Regions from separate parts of the Bradyrhizobium sp. CW1 genome, predicted to be linked through region 4. Evidence: predicted binding sites of a transcription regulator. Region 4 holds the regulator's gene; each other region holds the start of a gene.
What was found. Region 4 encodes LexA, which represses DNA repair genes until DNA is damaged. Its sites were predicted from a motif close to TGTTCNNNNTGTGTTCNG; they were not measured.
Positions count from the first base shown of each region.

Region 1 (3,867 bases), 370 kb from region 4:
TGAGCCATGACGGCATGAGCAAGGGCGAAATGGTGAGGCCCGACGCCTCCGGCCAGGGCGGCTCCGGCCCGGGCAGCGACCAGGGCGGTACCAAGACCCGCAGCAACAAGAAGTAAGCCGGTTTCCTGTACGGCTCGCTTCCCGGCCGCGTCGCTTCCACAAGCGGCGCGGCCATTTCATGAGAAGGGTCTTTGGAACCTGTCGAATGCACTCCTCACAATCGTGCGCGCACCGGAACGGTCAGGTCTTGCCGCGAGTTGCCCCATCTCCAGCAAGGAGATCGTCATGAGCGTTGAAGGCAAAGTGAAGGAAGGCGCCGGATTCATCAAAGAAGAGATGAACGAACACGGCAAGTCCCCCGAGAGCCAGAAGAAGGCCCAGGAAGGTCGCGACTTGCGCAACGAAGGCCGGATCGAAGACGGCAAGCCGCCGAAGACGACGAAGCCGGGCACCGGTCACTAGATCGCGTTCGAAACCCCGTTTGGTGAAAGCCGCCCCTGGTCATGTCAGGGGCGGTTTTTCACGTTCATGACCAGCCGATACGTGCCCATGCGATCTTCCGAAGCTGTGATCCTCCGAAGGTGCAGTCCTACAAAAATAGCCGGAGGCTCGAAGCATGCAGGGCGATGGCTGGTAGAACGCTCCGGCTGTTGTATGGTCGAACGTTTCTTGTGAGGGGCTGATGAAGATTGCCATTGTTGTCGCCGGCTTGATCGTTGTTGTTGCCGCCGTTCTCGTGGCGGTACAGCCCGGCTTTCTAAAGCCTGCGTCTATGGCACTTGTGAAGAAGTCCGACATCCTCGGCTTTTCGCCAGGGATGACATTCGACGAAACCAACAAGCTCGTCACGCAACGTCGCTACCGCTGCCGTCAGATTCGCGATTCCTACGTCCTGGAGTGCGCAGTCGACGGCGCCAAGGTCACGATCTTTGCCGACGACGTTGACCCTGGGAATCCTGATCCCAAACATCGCATCTGGCGCGTCATTGCGGAGTTGAACAATCCGGGTCCCCAAGACGCTGCCGTCAAATCGATCTCCGACCAGTTCAACGCCCAGCCAACCAGGGACTCCCGGGACGGATGGATATGGACTGTCGGCCGTGGGCTCAAGCTGAGCTACGACGGCGCCGCCTTGAAGCTGGTGGACGAGGCTGAGGAAATCAGGCGTGGCAAGCAGGAAGCAAAGCGCTAGGGAGCGCGACGCCGGGTGCCCTTCAGTGACGAAACCGGTTGACGGCCAACAGCGGCAGCCATGATCCCAGCACCATGCAGATCGCAATGGCTGCGACTAGGACGTATTTCAGGGGATGTTGCGAGGACGCGAGCGAACCTTCGAGGTGAAGGTATGGCAGCATCGCCTCCACGGCCATCCCGATCAGGGCAACCGCAACCAGCCCGCCAACCGCCGAAGCGAACAGGTTGACGATCCATCCGATCGCGCCGCGCTCGTTCGACCAAGCCTCGTAGATCGCGACAGCCAGCATCACGAGCACAAAGACCAGCATGAAGCTCATCGAGCCGCCGACGCTCGCCTTCGACCCGAAGATTTCCACCAGCAGCATGGCCGCCACCGCGAGCAGTGTGATCGCCTTCACGACTTTCCTCTTTGGTGTCTCAGCACATAGGCCGCGAAGCCAATTCCGATGCCGAGCAGGCTTTGCAGCATGGCGGTTGGTCGCGCCGGGCTTCGCCGGGGTTCAACAAATTGCACTCGGAGAACTGCAGGACCGCCGCGCAGTGACGACCGAAGGCCGGGGACCGATCTATGCAGCTTGCCTATTGGAAAGCCGCTCGAACGCCGTGATGGCCCGGTTGGCCAGCATGAGGCGTCTGTGCTCGCCCTTGCGGACCATCTCTTCGACGGCGGCCGAGAGAAAGCGGCTGGTGAACGGCGCGTCGCTGACTTGTCCGGTGCGCTCCAGATAATCCCAGGCGATCTGCACGGAATGTTCGATGAGATGGGACAGGTTCTCGCTCATGCAGAACCTACGCTTGGCGGGAGCGCTTGTTCCGCGCTGGCCAGTAGGTCGGTTCTTCATGGCAGATCTCGAGACGTTCAATTTCCGCACGTTTTCGACTGACGAACAAATGAGGAACGACAAGCGCGCGCCGACGTTAGGTGGAAAAGGAGAGATCGCGATGGCTGACAAGACAGCTGACAACACCGGGGACAACACACAAAAGGATCCGAAGGATTGGGTTTCCGGCGACGACCCGATGACCGGCGCCCAGGAATCCTACCTCAAGACCCTCGCCGAGCAGGCGCACAAGCCCCTCCCCAAGAAGGATCTGACCAAGGCAGAGGCGTCAGAGCTGATCGACACGATGCGGCAAAAGGCCGGGCTCGAGAAGTAGACAGCGGGCATGTACGCCCCGCCCCTGCGAGACGGAAGAACATGACTCACCGATGATCAGAAGTGTCGCGGGAAGGTTGCAGGCGTTCGGCCAACGCTGCATTCACAAACGTTGAGCGCGCTGCATTTCGTCGGGCACAGACAGCGTCGATTGAGCGCACGATCCCGCAATGTCGATTCCACAACTTCAATGCCGGGATCGCGGCCTGTCGCTTTGCGAGCCGGGCACTCATCCTGCTTTGCCTTGCTTCACGTCATGTACGATGTCACCGATGGTGCTTCCCACGACAATCGCGGCAACAACAGGCCAACCGGCGGCTACCATAAGGATGGCCCCGTAGCGCATGTCTTCGCCGGGCCGTTTGTAACTGTCTCGGCCCGAGAACAGGAGCACCGCGATCAGGCAGCCAACTGCGTATCGTCTAAACCATTTCACGACGAGAGACCTTCGTTTACGGGCATTCGTCGCCTCGAACTCCGTCGTGGTTCATGATGTCGGCCGTCCGGCCGCTCGCCGGCAGGCGAAATTTCAGACGATCATGCAAGGCGCGTCAGGCGCCTTGCATGACCTGCTGCCGCTCATTTTCTTGAGCGCGCTGAGCATCGGCTCCGCGCCGAGCTCAGTTCTGTCACTTCGGCAGATCGCGGATTGCCAGCTTGATGACTGTAAGGACAACGAAAGCGGGCGCCCCGTAAACGATGGCGTTCACGGCCCAAGTGATGGCGACGCCCAAGAAAACGGAACTGCCGACAGCTCCCCAGAAAAGGTAAGCTGCGGATATACCCGGCATCTCCCATGCCATCACAGGGGTGGAGTAGTCGGTTAGCTGCTCCATGACGAGCAGCACCGTCGAGACGAGGGCCCCGATTGCCAGTGCGACGGTGAGAACGGATTTCATTGTCTTCAAAGGCCCAACAGCGCCATCACGATCGGAATCATAAAAAAGGCTGCCAGGCCGAGGAGGCCTCCTACGGCAATCTTCACCCAACGCCGTTGAATTTTCGGCTCGAGCCATGTCGCCAGTTTGACCCAGAGCGCATACGCCCATCCGGCAACAATCGAGCGGATAAGTGCAAACAGAAGCTCGCCTAGAATATTGGCCATAGCGGTTAGTCGCGTCAGTTCCGCGGGGAGTTCATCTGCCAACGGCTAAACAACCCCGTGTCCCCCGTGAGTGAGGTGGCCCAGTTCTGCGATTTGCGTCACGTTCTGAGGACCCGGTTAGCGCTGTGGGGCTTCGTGAAGGGCTCGTTTTCTAGCGCTTGAGCAATGCCATCGCCATTCACGGCGCGCTCGGCGCGGCATCGTGACTGCTGACATCAGGGTGGCAGCAGCGGTGTGCGACGAGCCCCGCGATGCCGCTCAAATCTGCGGTCAACCAAAGGACATGCCATGAAGTTCGCCTCCACTCGCCTGATCGCTACTGACATCAAAATCATGGTTTCGTTCTACGAAATGGTGACCGGATGTTCCGCCGAATGGCTCGCGCCGGTGTTCGCCAAGATCGTGACG
Region 1 covers NZ_CP064684.1:4,220,799-4,224,665, forward strand. The annotation lists gene IVB54_RS20735 (hypothetical protein) at 1-116, shown strand, start outside; gene IVB54_RS20740 (hypothetical protein) at 286-462, shown strand; gene IVB54_RS20745 (hypothetical protein) at 683-1,192, shown strand; gene IVB54_RS20750 (hypothetical protein) at 1,215-1,595, opposite strand; gene IVB54_RS20755 (hypothetical protein) at 1,764-1,979, opposite strand; gene IVB54_RS20760 (DUF3072 domain-containing protein) at 2,140-2,355, shown strand; gene IVB54_RS20765 (hypothetical protein) at 2,984-3,253, opposite strand; gene IVB54_RS20770 (hypothetical protein) at 3,259-3,501, opposite strand; gene IVB54_RS20775 (VOC family protein) at 3,748-3,867, shown strand, end outside.
Region 1: the regulator LexA is predicted to act here: its motif matches at 2,081-2,098, upstream of IVB54_RS20760 (DUF3072 domain-containing protein).

Region 2 (3,867 bases), 2.7 Mb from region 4:
CAGCTCGACGACGCCGTGATGCGCGTGTTCGCACAGCGCAGCGCCGCCTATGCCTCGAACTCGGAGATCTTCCTGTTCTGGATGGTCGGCACGTCCTCGATCCTGCTGATCGTCGCGGTGCTATTCCTGCGCAACCAGATCAAGCCGATCCTGCGACTTGCCGACGCCGCCGAAAGTTTTGGCAAGGGCCGCGAGGCGCCGAATTTCCGCCCGCGTGGCGCGCGCGAGGTGCGGCGCGCGTCGGTCGCCTTCCTCGAAATGAAGTCGCGCATCGAGCGAACGATGGAGCAACGCACCGCGATGCTAGCCGGCGTCAGCCATGATCTGCGCACGATCCTGACGCGGTTCAAGCTCGAGCTGGCGTTGATCGGCGACAGCCCCGAAATGGAGGGCATGCGCAAGGACGTCGACGAGATGTCGATGATGCTCGAGGACTACCTCGCGTTTGCCCGCGGCGATTCCGGCGAGCAGTCGCAGCCGACCGACATGGCCCAGGCGCTCGAGGAGCTGCGCAGCGACGCCGAGCGCCACGGCCACACGGCGACCGTTGCGTTCAACGGGCTGCCCGTGGTCACGGTGAAGCCGGCCTCATTCAAGCGCTGCCTCGCCAACCTCGTCACCAACGCCGCCCGCTACGGCAAGAGCATCGCCATCACCGGCCAGCGCGATCACCGTTATTTGACCGTGACGGTGGACGATGACGGGCCGGGCATTCCCGCCCATCTGCGCGAAGAGGTGTTCAAGCCGTTCCTGCGGCTCGACAACGCCCGCAACCAGGACGAAGGCGGCACAGGTCTTGGCCTCGCGATCGCCCGCGACATCGCCCGCTCGCACGGCGGCGACATCACGCTTGGCGACAGTCCGATGGGCGGATTAAGGGCGAGCGTGCGGATACCGGTGTAGCTGCCTCTTCCCTTCTCCCCCTGTGGGAGAAGGTGGCGCGAAGCGCCGGATGAGGGGTCTCTCTCCGCGAATTCAAAGCGAAAAGAGTCACACGCGGAGACAAACCCCTCACCCGTCTCGCCGCTGCGCGGCGAGCCACCCTCTCCCACAAGGGGAGAGGGGAAGAGCCTTACTTCGGCAGCAGCGCCTTCAGCTTGTCCATGTCACGCACGTTCATCTTGAAGCCGCCGGGCATCACGATGTCGCCGGGCTTCTGGTCCGGCTTGCAGGCTCCCAGCCATTTCGCTTCGAGCTGCACGGTCGTGTCGCGGCCTGCCGCGCCGGCGGCGCCGCCTTGCGCGTGCGACGACGTCTTCACCGTATAGGCCGAATTGAAATCGCCGGTGATCTCAGCATGCGAAGTCGTGCTGATGCCGGCGACATTGCACTCGGAATCGCTGACATAGCCGGTCGCGGTCTTCTTGATGTCCTGCTTGGCGCAGATCTGCTTGGCCATCGGCGAGACGTTGTTGTTCATTTCCTTGTCGACGGTCTCGTCGGTGCAGTGCTGCATGGTCATCTCGGGCACCGGCGTGCCGGTCCGGACCATCTTCAATTCCCACAGCCCTGCCTTACGCACCGGCAGGTCGTCAGCGCGAGCGCTGCCTGCCGACAACACGAGGCAAAGGGCGGAGCCGAGCAAAGCGAGTTTGCGCGTCATGTGGGAAGTTCCCGGCTGAGAGGTAGCGGCGTGCGAAAGCGCCTCAGTAGAGCGTGCGGATCGGCTGGTCGGCGGCGCCATAGGGCACCCAGCGGCAGGAGAACGAGATGTAGCCGCCCTCATAGGCCTGCATCGCCAGGAATTTGGCGACTTTGCCATAGCGCGCGCAGTGATCGACCGCGACCTGCCGCGCATCGACCTGGGTTGCCATCGAATAGGCGATGATGCCGCCGGTGTCGTTGCCCTTGAACGGAGGCACCGGAAGCAGATCGGCATGCGCCGACTGGCTCGCCATCATACCCAAGGCAAGTAGGCCCGCGGCCGCAATGATTCGCATTCCCGTCACTCCGATTGGTTGGCGGCAGTTTACGGTGTCGGCGCGGCGGTGGAAAGAACGGATGGCCGGTCCAACGCAGCATTGCGGTCAACTCGTCGGCAAGTGTTGCCGCGCTGCACTTGACCTCCCCCGGCCTTCACGGCACCGTCCGACCCTTGCAGATCATGCTGTCTGGATCATCCATGCGCGCCTCGACCTTCCTGAAATCGCTCCGCTTTGCCGCCGTGCTCGGCCTCCTGTTCGGGGCGCTGTCGCTCGGCGAGGCCAGGGCCGCCAATCCGCTGGAGCTGAATTTCTGGCTGAGCGGGCCGCGCTATGACGGCAACGTCTCCGAGTGCGACAGGGCGCTGCCGACGATCGCGACCCAGTTCTGGGAGAAAGAAAGCGCGTTCTGGAATTCTTCGTTGAAGATCACCGGCTTCGCCGCAGTTCACGAGACCGCGTTCCGGCCTTGGGCATCCGACAACATCCCGCGCCGCTATTGCACCGGCGAGGCCATGCTCACGGACGGCAAGATGCGCAAGGTGCATTTCTCGATCGTGGAGGATGGCGGCTTCGCCGGCTACGGCCAAGGCGTCGAATGGTGCGTGGTCGGGCTCGACCGCAACTGGGCCTACAACCCGGCCTGCCGCGCCGCCAAACAGTAATTGAAACGTTCTGATCCGGACCGATCAGGCGGCCGAACGACGGTCACCCGCATTTTGTTCTTGAAATGTTCTTATCGCCTGCTAGGCTTGTCTGCACAGTCTAGTTGAGGGGCGTCGCCATGTTTCATTCCAGATTGCATTCGTTCTCCCGCCTGATGATCTCGCTGACGCTTGCGGCCGGGCTGGCTGCGCTGGCCGATGGCGCAAAGGCCCAGGACAAGCGGCAGAACACGCCCGGCGAATTCGATTTTTATGTGCTGTCACTGTCTTGGTCGCCCTCTTTCTGCGAGGAGGCGGCGGAGCGCGGCGGCCGCTCGCAGACCCAGTGCAGCGGACGGCCCTACGCTTTCGTGGTGCATGGTTTGTGGCCGCAATATGAGAGCGGATTTCCGGAATATTGCCAGCGGCCCTCGCCGCGGCTGAACCGCAGCATCGTCTCCTCCATGCTCGATCTGATGCCGGCGCCGGGGCTGATCTTCAATGAGTGGGACAAGCACGGCACCTGCTCGGGGCTCGCTGACCGCAGCTATTTCGAGACGATCCGCAAGGCGCGCGCCGCGATCAAGATTCCAGCCGAATATCTCGATCTATCGCAGGCCAAGACCGTGGCGCCGGCGGAGGTGGAGGAAGCCTTCATCAAGGCCAATCCGGGCCTCAGCAATGCCGCCGTCTCGATCACCTGCAACCGGACGCGGCTATCGGAAGTCCGCATCTGCCTCAGCAAGGACCTGCAATTCCGCGCCTGCGAGGAGATCGACCGCCGCGCCTGCCGCCGCGACCAGGTGACGATGCCGCCGATCCGGGGTGGCTAGCCCAGGCGTCGTGCCTCTTTGCTCGGGCCGTCACGTGGCGTAGTGCTCTTGCATGAATTACCGCCACGCCTTCCATGCCGGCAACTTCGCCGATGTCATCAAGCACATCGTGCTGACGCGCATCATCACCTATCTCCAGGACAAGCCGGGTGCGTTCCGCGTCATCGACACCCATGCCGGCGCTGGCCTCTACGATCTCGAAAGCGACGAAGCGCGCCGGGGCGGCGAGTGGCTGACGGGCATTGCGCGGCTGATGCAGGCGCGGTTGTCGAACGACGCCATGGCGCTGACCAAGCCCTATCTCGACATCGTCCGCGCCTTCAATCCGAAGGGCGAGCTCAAGGCCTATCCGGGCTCGCCGCTGATCGCACGCGGCCTGCTGAGGCCGCAGGACCGCCTCTTGCTCTGCGAGCTCGAGCCGAAGGCGCGCAAGGCGCTGATCGGCGTACTGCGCCGCGACGAACAGGC
Region 2 covers NZ_CP064684.1:1,134,044-1,137,910, reverse strand. The annotation lists gene IVB54_RS05405 (ATP-binding protein) at 1-903, shown strand, start outside; gene IVB54_RS05400 (DUF3617 family protein) at 1,073-1,603, opposite strand; gene IVB54_RS05395 (hypothetical protein) at 1,647-1,940, opposite strand; gene IVB54_RS05390 (hypothetical protein) at 2,123-2,587, shown strand; gene IVB54_RS05385 (ribonuclease T2) at 2,707-3,399, shown strand; gene rlmJ (23S rRNA (adenine(2030)-N(6))-methyltransferase RlmJ) at 3,452-3,867, shown strand, end outside.
Region 2: the regulator LexA is predicted to act here: its motif matches at 2,643-2,660, upstream of IVB54_RS05385 (ribonuclease T2).

Region 3 (3,867 bases), 3.2 Mb from region 4:
CCGCGATCACGGCCCCCTCGAGCGGCAATCCCCTGCCGTAGAGCCGGACCAGCTTGCCGCGGCCGGTCTCGTCTGGCAGCGGCACTTCGATGGCTTGATCGATGCGGCCGGGGCGACCCGCGAGAGCTCCCTCGAGGTCCTCCGGCCGGTTGGTGGTCAGGACGAACAGGATGTCGGCGTCTTCCTTCAGCCCGTCCATCTCGTTGAGCAGCTTGTTCAGCATGGATTCCTCACACGGCCCCATGTCATCGCGGTCGCGGGCGATGAGATCGACATCCTCGATCACCACCATCGACGGCTGGAGCAACCGTGCCAGGCTCATATAGGCGCCGAGCAGACCGATCTGCTCGGCCGTGATGATCAGCGTCGTATGCCCGGGCAAATGCGTTGCGAGATAACGGATCGTGTGGGTCTTGCCAGTGCCCGGCGGCCCGTACAGCAAGATGCCTTTGCGTGTCGATTGACCCAGCCGGCGCAATTGGTCTCGGGTGTTGACGAAGGTCAGAACGTTGCGATCGAGCAGCCGCAGGGTCTGCTCCGGCAGGATCACCTCGTCGCGCGCGACCTGCGGCAAGCGATGCACCGTGATGCCGCGCGAGCGACCGCGATAGTCGGAATCGGCATCGAGCGACAGGATCTTGCCGCGATAGGTCCGCGCAGCCTGTACGGCTTCTTCCAATTCACTGAAGCATTGCTGGACGAGAGCCGCGCCTGCGGAACCTGAGGGTACCAGGATTTCGATCCGAATTCCGGGCTCGCGACTGTATTCGCGGTGTGCGCAGAGCAAAACCGCATAGCGGAGATGATCCTGCTCACACAGCCACAGCCCGTTATCCAGACACTTGACCGGGCTCTTCTCGCCTACGTCGACGTCGGAATATTGCAGCGGGGCAATCGCGATCGCATAGCGGCCCTCCTTGAGCAGTCGTGGAATCGACAGCGTTTCGTAGCGCTGCTCCTCGTTCAGTCCCACCAGCCGGATGGCCTTGCCGAAGAGCCGGTCGACGGCGGCCTGGAGATCGACCCGCATGTGGCCGGGAAATTGGCGGATCGTGGTCACGAGTTTGCTGCGCGCAGTGCTGGCAAGGTGCCAATCGAGAATGTCGCATGCAAAGTCGAAATTCTCCTCTCGCTCGTTCGAGGGCTCATCCGCCGCACGCATGCATTCGCTGCACAGCCAGACCGTGCGGCTGCCGATACGAACGTCGGTCTGTCCCTCAGGCTTGCCACAGAGTTCGCAAGGACTCTTGACCGCCTCTAGCGTGACCTGCAGTTGGTGGCCGGCCAATTCGATGGATTGTTGCGCAGATTTGAAAAGGGCTTCGGCAACCGATTGCGGGTAAGGTCCGCAAACCGCTTTTTCCTTCTGCTCGATCTGGGTGATCAGCGCGGTCGCTTCACGGTCTGATTTGCCGAAAACCTGCCGAAGCAGATCCATCACGAATTGGTCCGGCGTATCATCGTCATTATGAATTATGAGCTGGGTCGGCTGGTTCTCGCCACGCATACTGTTCATCACGAAAGGCCTCCGGGACAATCTATGATTGAATAGAACGAATAGAGAACATAAAGGGAAGCGGCCGTCAAGCGTGACGGCGGCGGCTAATTGCGATTGGTGGGTGAGGTCCTGGTGCGCCGGGGCGGCCCTGTTCCTCGACGACTGCCGCGGCACATGTCCAGCTGCCGTCCTTTGACAATCTGATCCGCCTCGATTATCTATTTCGCATGCGAAATAAAGACGAGGGCGCGAGACACCATCGGTTGATCTACCTGTTGAGCGTGGCGCAGCGGCGCGTGCAGCGCTGGATGGCGGCGCAGCCTTCGAGCGAGGTCACGCCGGCGCAAGCGGGGCTGCTGTTCATCCTCGGCAAGCAGAACGGCGTCCTGATGGGTGAGGTGGGCGCGGCGCTCGACATGGGGCCGGCCGGCATCTCGGGGCTGGTCGACCGTACGGCGGCGGCTAAACTGGTCGAGCGGCGCGCGGATCACGAGGATGGTCGCGCCTGGCGCGTCTGGCTGACGCCGAAGGGGCGGACGGCACTGGCGCAGGCGAAGGCCAGCGCGGCACGGGTCAACGCGGCGTTGACGGACGGATTCACCAGTGCGGAGATCGATATCGTCGCGCGCTGGCTGACCAGCATTCAGGACAAGTTTCCAAGACAGCTTTCAACAGAGCTTTCTAGAGATCCATAGGAATAGAGGAGAGACCCATGACCGAGCACGTCCGGATCCGGAACGACGGCGGAATTCTCACGCTCACGCTGGCACGCCCCGACAAGAAGAATGCGCTGACGGATGCGATGTACGGCAAGCTCGCCGATGCCATCGAATCAGCCGAGCACGATCCGTCGGTCCGCGTGATCCTGATCCGCGGCGAAGGCGACATGTTTACCGCCGGCAACGATGTCGGCGAGTTCGCGGCGGTCGCGGCGGGCAAGTCGGAAGGAAGCCGCAACGTCGTGCGCTTCATCCAGTCGCTGGCGCGCTGCTCCCGGCCCTTGGTGGCCGCGGTGCAGGGCCGCGCCGTCGGCGTCGGCACCACGATGCTGCTGCATTGCGACCTCGTCGTGCTTGCCGCCAACGCGCAATTGTCGACGCCCTTCGTCAGCCTCGCACTGGTGCCGGAAGCAGCTTCCAGCCTGCTGATGCCGGCGCGCATCGGCTATGCGCGGGCCTACGAGATGTTCGCGCTGGGCGAGACGGTGCCGGCCAAATCCGCGCTGGAATGGGGGCTCGCCAACCGCGTCGTGCCGCTCGACAAGCTCGATGCCGAGGCGCTCGCGCTGGCGCAGCGTCTTGCCCGTCAGCCGGCCGGCGCACTCACCGCCACCAAGAAGCTGATGCGCAACGGCGAGACGCTGGTCGCGCAGATGAATGCCGAAGGCGAGCAGTTCGGGCTGCGCCTGCGCACCGCTGAGGCGCGCGAGGCCTTCACGGCGTTCGCGGAACGCCGCCCGCCGGATTTCACCAAGGTTGCGTGATATCCGGGACTGCGCTGAGGCTCGTCGGGCCGGAAACTCACGCCCATTCGATTAAAACCTTAACGGAACATTGGCATGTCGCGGGCAAGGTGGCGCTCGAAAGAATAGGCCCCCGACCCAGGCCCCCGACACCATGGCAATGTTTAAGAAATCGGTAAGTTCGCTCCTTCTGACCTTGATGGCCCTGCTGGCTGCGGGTGCGCTGGCCTCCACGGCGATCCAGATGGTTGGGGCGTTCGGCCGCTATAGCGACAGCCTCGAGACCGCGCGGCTTGCCGCGGCCGACAAGGCGATCTTCCATGGCGTGCTGGCGCTGCGCAACAATCGCGGCGATGCCCAGAGCGCGATCCTCGGCGAGGATGATCCGCGAGCAAAACTCGAGGCGGCGGAGAAGGCCGAGCAGGGCGGCTATGACGCCATCGGCGCCGCGCTCGCCACCGTCGATTTCGCCCGCCGCGACGAACTCGCTGGCACATTGAAGCAGGGCTGGAGCGCCGCCGCGCCGCAGTTCCAGCTGTTCTACGACGAGGCCAAGCGCCCGCGCGCGGAGCGCAAGATCGAGCGCACCAACTCCTGGTATGATGGCGTCACCAAGGTGATCGAAACGGCCAACCTCGCTTCCACCGCGGTGTCGAACCGCGCCTGGATGGACGACCCCTTCATCGCCCGCATGATCCAGGTCCGGCGCTTCGCCTGGCAGGTGCGCGATCGTTATGGTATCCATTGTTCGTCCCTTCGCTCCAACGTCAACGCCAGCAAGCCGCTCGACGACGCTCAGAAGCGGTCAGTGGCGCAATGGGATGGCACGATCGCCTCCGGTTGGGCGGGCATGGCCGAGTTGCTGGCCGCGCCCGGCGTGGCGGCGGAGCTGGTGACGGCAGCGGCG
Region 3 covers NZ_CP064684.1:648,796-652,662, forward strand. The annotation lists gene IVB54_RS02990 (ATP-dependent Clp protease adaptor ClpS) at 1-1,516, opposite strand, end outside; gene IVB54_RS02995 (MarR family winged helix-turn-helix transcriptional regulator) at 1,726-2,193, shown strand; gene IVB54_RS03000 (enoyl-CoA hydratase) at 2,211-2,981, shown strand; gene IVB54_RS03005 (methyl-accepting chemotaxis protein) at 3,115-3,867, shown strand, end outside.
Region 3: the regulator LexA is predicted to act here: its motif matches at 1,550-1,567, upstream of IVB54_RS02990 (ATP-dependent Clp protease adaptor ClpS).

Region 4 (3,867 bases):
TTCCGCCAAGCTTGTGAGCAAGGCCGCCGACCTGAAATCCCAAGCCGACCCGCTGCCCGACAAGGATCAGGGATCCAAGGCGCCCGACGTAACTCCCGGGCAGGCAGGGAGCTGATCGATTCAGGCCATGGCGCGTTCTCGCCTTGCCATGATTTTCGTCGCTTCCATGACCACTCTCCTGCCGATCTGTGACCTCCTTCGGATCATGCCGCGACGCGCTTGATCCTGCCTTCCGGAACAATGTGAAGGGGCGGGATGACTGTGCCTGCTCAGCCGCTTTTGCCTCTGCGCCTGCGCTCGGCTAGAAGACGTGCGGAACATTCGCCCGAACGTGCCGAGCAGGAGTTTTCGCCGTGGCCTTGATGCCGGTTTCTGACGCGCTTGCCGCGGTGCTGGCGGGTGCAGAGCCGCTGCCGGAAGAAATGATTTCCCTCGACGAGGCCTACCATCGCGTGCTCGCGCGTGACGTCGTGGCGCGGCGCACGCAGCCGCCGCAAGCGATGTCGGCGATGGACGGCTACGCGGTGCGCGCGGCCGACGCCGCGACGATCGATTCGGAGCTCACCGTCATCGGCGAAGTCGCAGCGGGCCGACCGTTCGAGGGGACGGTCGGAGCCGGCGAGGCCGTGCGGATCTTCACCGGCGGCGTCATTCCCTTTGGCGCGGACGCCGTCGTGATCCAGGAGGACACGGTCGCCGCCGGCAAGCGCATCACGATCAAGGAAGCCGCGATCGCCGGCCGGCACATCCGCCCCGCCGGCGTCGATTTCCGCGAGGGCGACGTGCTCCTGCGCAAGGGAAGCCGTCTGACCGAGCGAGACCTCGCGCTCGCCGCCGGGATGAATCATCCGCACCTTGCCGTTGTCAGGCGTCCGAAGGTCGCGATTCTCGCCACCGGCGACGAGCTGGTGATGCCGGGCACCACGCCCGGCCACGGCCAGATCGTCTATTCCAACGGCTACGCCCTGCACGCGCTCGCCCGCAGCGAGGGCGCCGAGACCATCGACCTCGGTATTGCCGCCGACACGCTCGAGGCCACCACCGCCGGCATCCGCCGCGCCCGCGAGAGCGGCGCCGACGTCCTGATCACGACCGGCGGCGCATCGGTCGGCGACCACGATCTGGTCCAGCAGGCACTGCGGGACGAAGGCATCGCGATGGCGTTCTGGAAGATCGCGATGCGGCCAGGCAAGCCGATGATGCACGGGCGACTCGGCGCAATGGGTGTGATCGGCCTGCCGGGCAATCCCGTATCGTCCTACGTGTGCGCTTTCCTGTTCATGGTGCCGCTGATTCGCGCCCTGTCGGGCCGTTCAGTGATTCACCATCGCCGTGAACGCGCCGTGCTCGGCCGCGACGTCGGCGCCAACGACCAGCGCGAGGACTATCTGCGCGCGCATCTTGAGGAGCGTGACGATGGCACACGCGTCGTTGTTCCCGTCAATCATCAGGACTCTTCGCTGCTTGCGAATCTCGCTGCAGCACAGGTACTTCTCGTCCGCGCACCATTCGCGCCGAAGGCCGAAGCCGGCACGGCTTGCGAAGTGTTGCGGCTCCCCGTCTGAGCGCCCCCGCAACGCGCGTTCCGCGCACTTTGCTCTGTTCACGGTAAATTAAGCAGTTGCGGAACATGTATCGAACATATAGTGTCTGTTCATGATTTGTTTCGAGCATGCAGCGGCTTATGGCCGAATTCAGCGTCTCGGAATCGGACGACATCAACCGGGGGACTTTGGTCGAGATGTTAACGCGCAAACAATACGAGCTTCTGCGGTTCATCAGTGAACGTCTGAAGGAAAGCGGCGTGCCGCCCTCCTTCGACGAGATGAAGGATGCGCTCGATCTGCGCTCGAAGTCGGGCATCCATCGCCTGATCACGGCGCTCGAGGAGCGTGGCTTCATCCGACGCCTGCCCAACCGCGCCCGTGCGATTGAAGTCATCAAGCTGCCGGAGCTCCAGGCAGCCGCTGGCAGCCGCCGCGGCTTCACGCCGAGCGTCATCGAGGGCAATCTCGGCAAGGTGCGTGCGAGCGCGAGCCTGCCCGCTGACGAGGGCGAACGTCCCGTCGCGGTGCCGGTGATGGGCCGCATCGCGGCCGGCACGCCGATCGAGGCGTTGCAGACCCGCAGCCATACTATCAGCGTACCGCCTGACATGCTCGGCTCGGGCGAGCATTACGCGCTGGAAGTGCGCGGCGACTCGATGGTCGAAGCCGGCATTCTCGACGGCGACATGGCCCTGATCCAGCGCAACGAGAGCGCCGATACCGGCGACATCGTGGTGGCGCTGATCGACGACGAGGAAGCGACGCTGAAGCGCTTCCGCCGTCGCGGCGCCTCGATCGCGCTCGAGCCCGCCAACGCGGCCTATGAGGTCCGCATCCTGCCGCCCAACCGGGTGAAGATTCAGGGCAAGCTGATCGGGCTTTACCGGAAGTACTGATACCGGGAGTCCTTTCTATCGGCAGTACTTCATATCGGAAGCACTTCATGCCGGAGGTGCTTGGCGCCTCGCGCGCTTCCGATCGGCATCGCCGGTCAGAGATTGGAGCGGATCATCGTCCGCTCCGGCTGGATAGCCTTTCTGGTTCTGCACAGACTATCCGGCCCCTCCTCCAACGCTGGCTCCTCGCCACGCCGACGAAGCAGCACCGCTTCAAGCAGCACCGCTTCGCGGCTCGGTTGTTCGAGGAAACAGCGACCAGCGGTCAAGTTCGGCCGTTGCAGCCAAGTTGGCAATGTTCGCGTACGCGCCTCCCGAATGCATCGCGGCGAGCTTTGTTCCTATTGAATTCGGGAAAGATAATGTGATCGCGGCTTGCGGAAGCCAGCCGCAGATTTGCCCACAACCAAGCACAGCGTTCGTGCTTCCACTCTGATAGAGGCCTGCGCCTCGATAAGAGACGCGGGTTGCTATCCCAGCATGAGGAGCACCCGATGTGTGACTACAGCCTACATGCCGTCGCGTCGCGCCCCGCCGAAGTCGGCGAGACGATCGTCACGACAAGCTTCCGCGGCACCTCGACGCGCGGCTTCGCCTCTGCAGCCGATCCGTCCGTCGCCGTCTGCCTGCTGCCGGGGACGGAGCTCGCCTTCGCCGACGACGTCCGCTACGACAATCGCTGGATCTGGACGCGCACCATCAATTCCCGCGTCGGCAAGTTCGGCAAGATCGATCCGCACGTTCCCGACCGCCATCATGATGCGATCGAATTCCCCGACGGCAAATACGTGCTGGTGACGCAGCTCGTCGAAGGCCAGCGCGCGACGGTGCTGCAACTGCCGGTGACTCAGTCGGTCACCGAGCGCGAGCACAAGGCGCAGATCACCGCCGACAGGCAGCCGACCGTCACGCACCTGCCGATCGGCTGACAGAGCCGCCCTCCGGCTACGAGGTCGGAGGTCAGGATTGAATCGCCATCGCCGGCCGTGGCCGGCGAGATGGTGTGGTTTGCGCCCCGCGAATCCGAACGGACGCACCGAACCACTGCGTTGCTCCGCACCATCAGATCAATCGTCGGCTTGCAGGTCGGTGTCCGCCGGCGTTGCGTCCTTGATGCGAGGCGCGGTCGACTTTGGCGCGAGGCTGCCGTCGAAATCACCCTCGCCGGCGCCGGCCGGCAACCAGGGGCGGCTCGTGCCTCTCGCCCTCACTGCCTGAACCACAAAACCGTCACCACGCTGCGTCAGCGCCAGCGCGCTCTGGCTGGCGAGCCGCTGCCGATCGACCACCATCGCCGCGCAATCGGGCGGCGCGGGACGAGTCGTCACCACCAGGGCGGCCCGACTGCAATCGTCTGCGAGAGCGTCGACGCGCAGTGCCAGCGCGACCAGCCTCCCGTCGGCCAGTGGCGTCACGCAGCCGGA
Region 4 covers NZ_CP064684.1:3,847,060-3,850,926, reverse strand. The annotation lists gene IVB54_RS18860 (hypothetical protein) at 1-115, shown strand, start outside; gene glp (gephyrin-like molybdotransferase Glp) at 354-1,565, shown strand; gene lexA (transcriptional repressor LexA) at 1,742-2,443, shown strand; gene IVB54_RS18845 (hypothetical protein) at 2,938-3,372, shown strand; gene IVB54_RS18840 (ComEC/Rec2 family competence protein) at 3,511-3,867, opposite strand, start outside.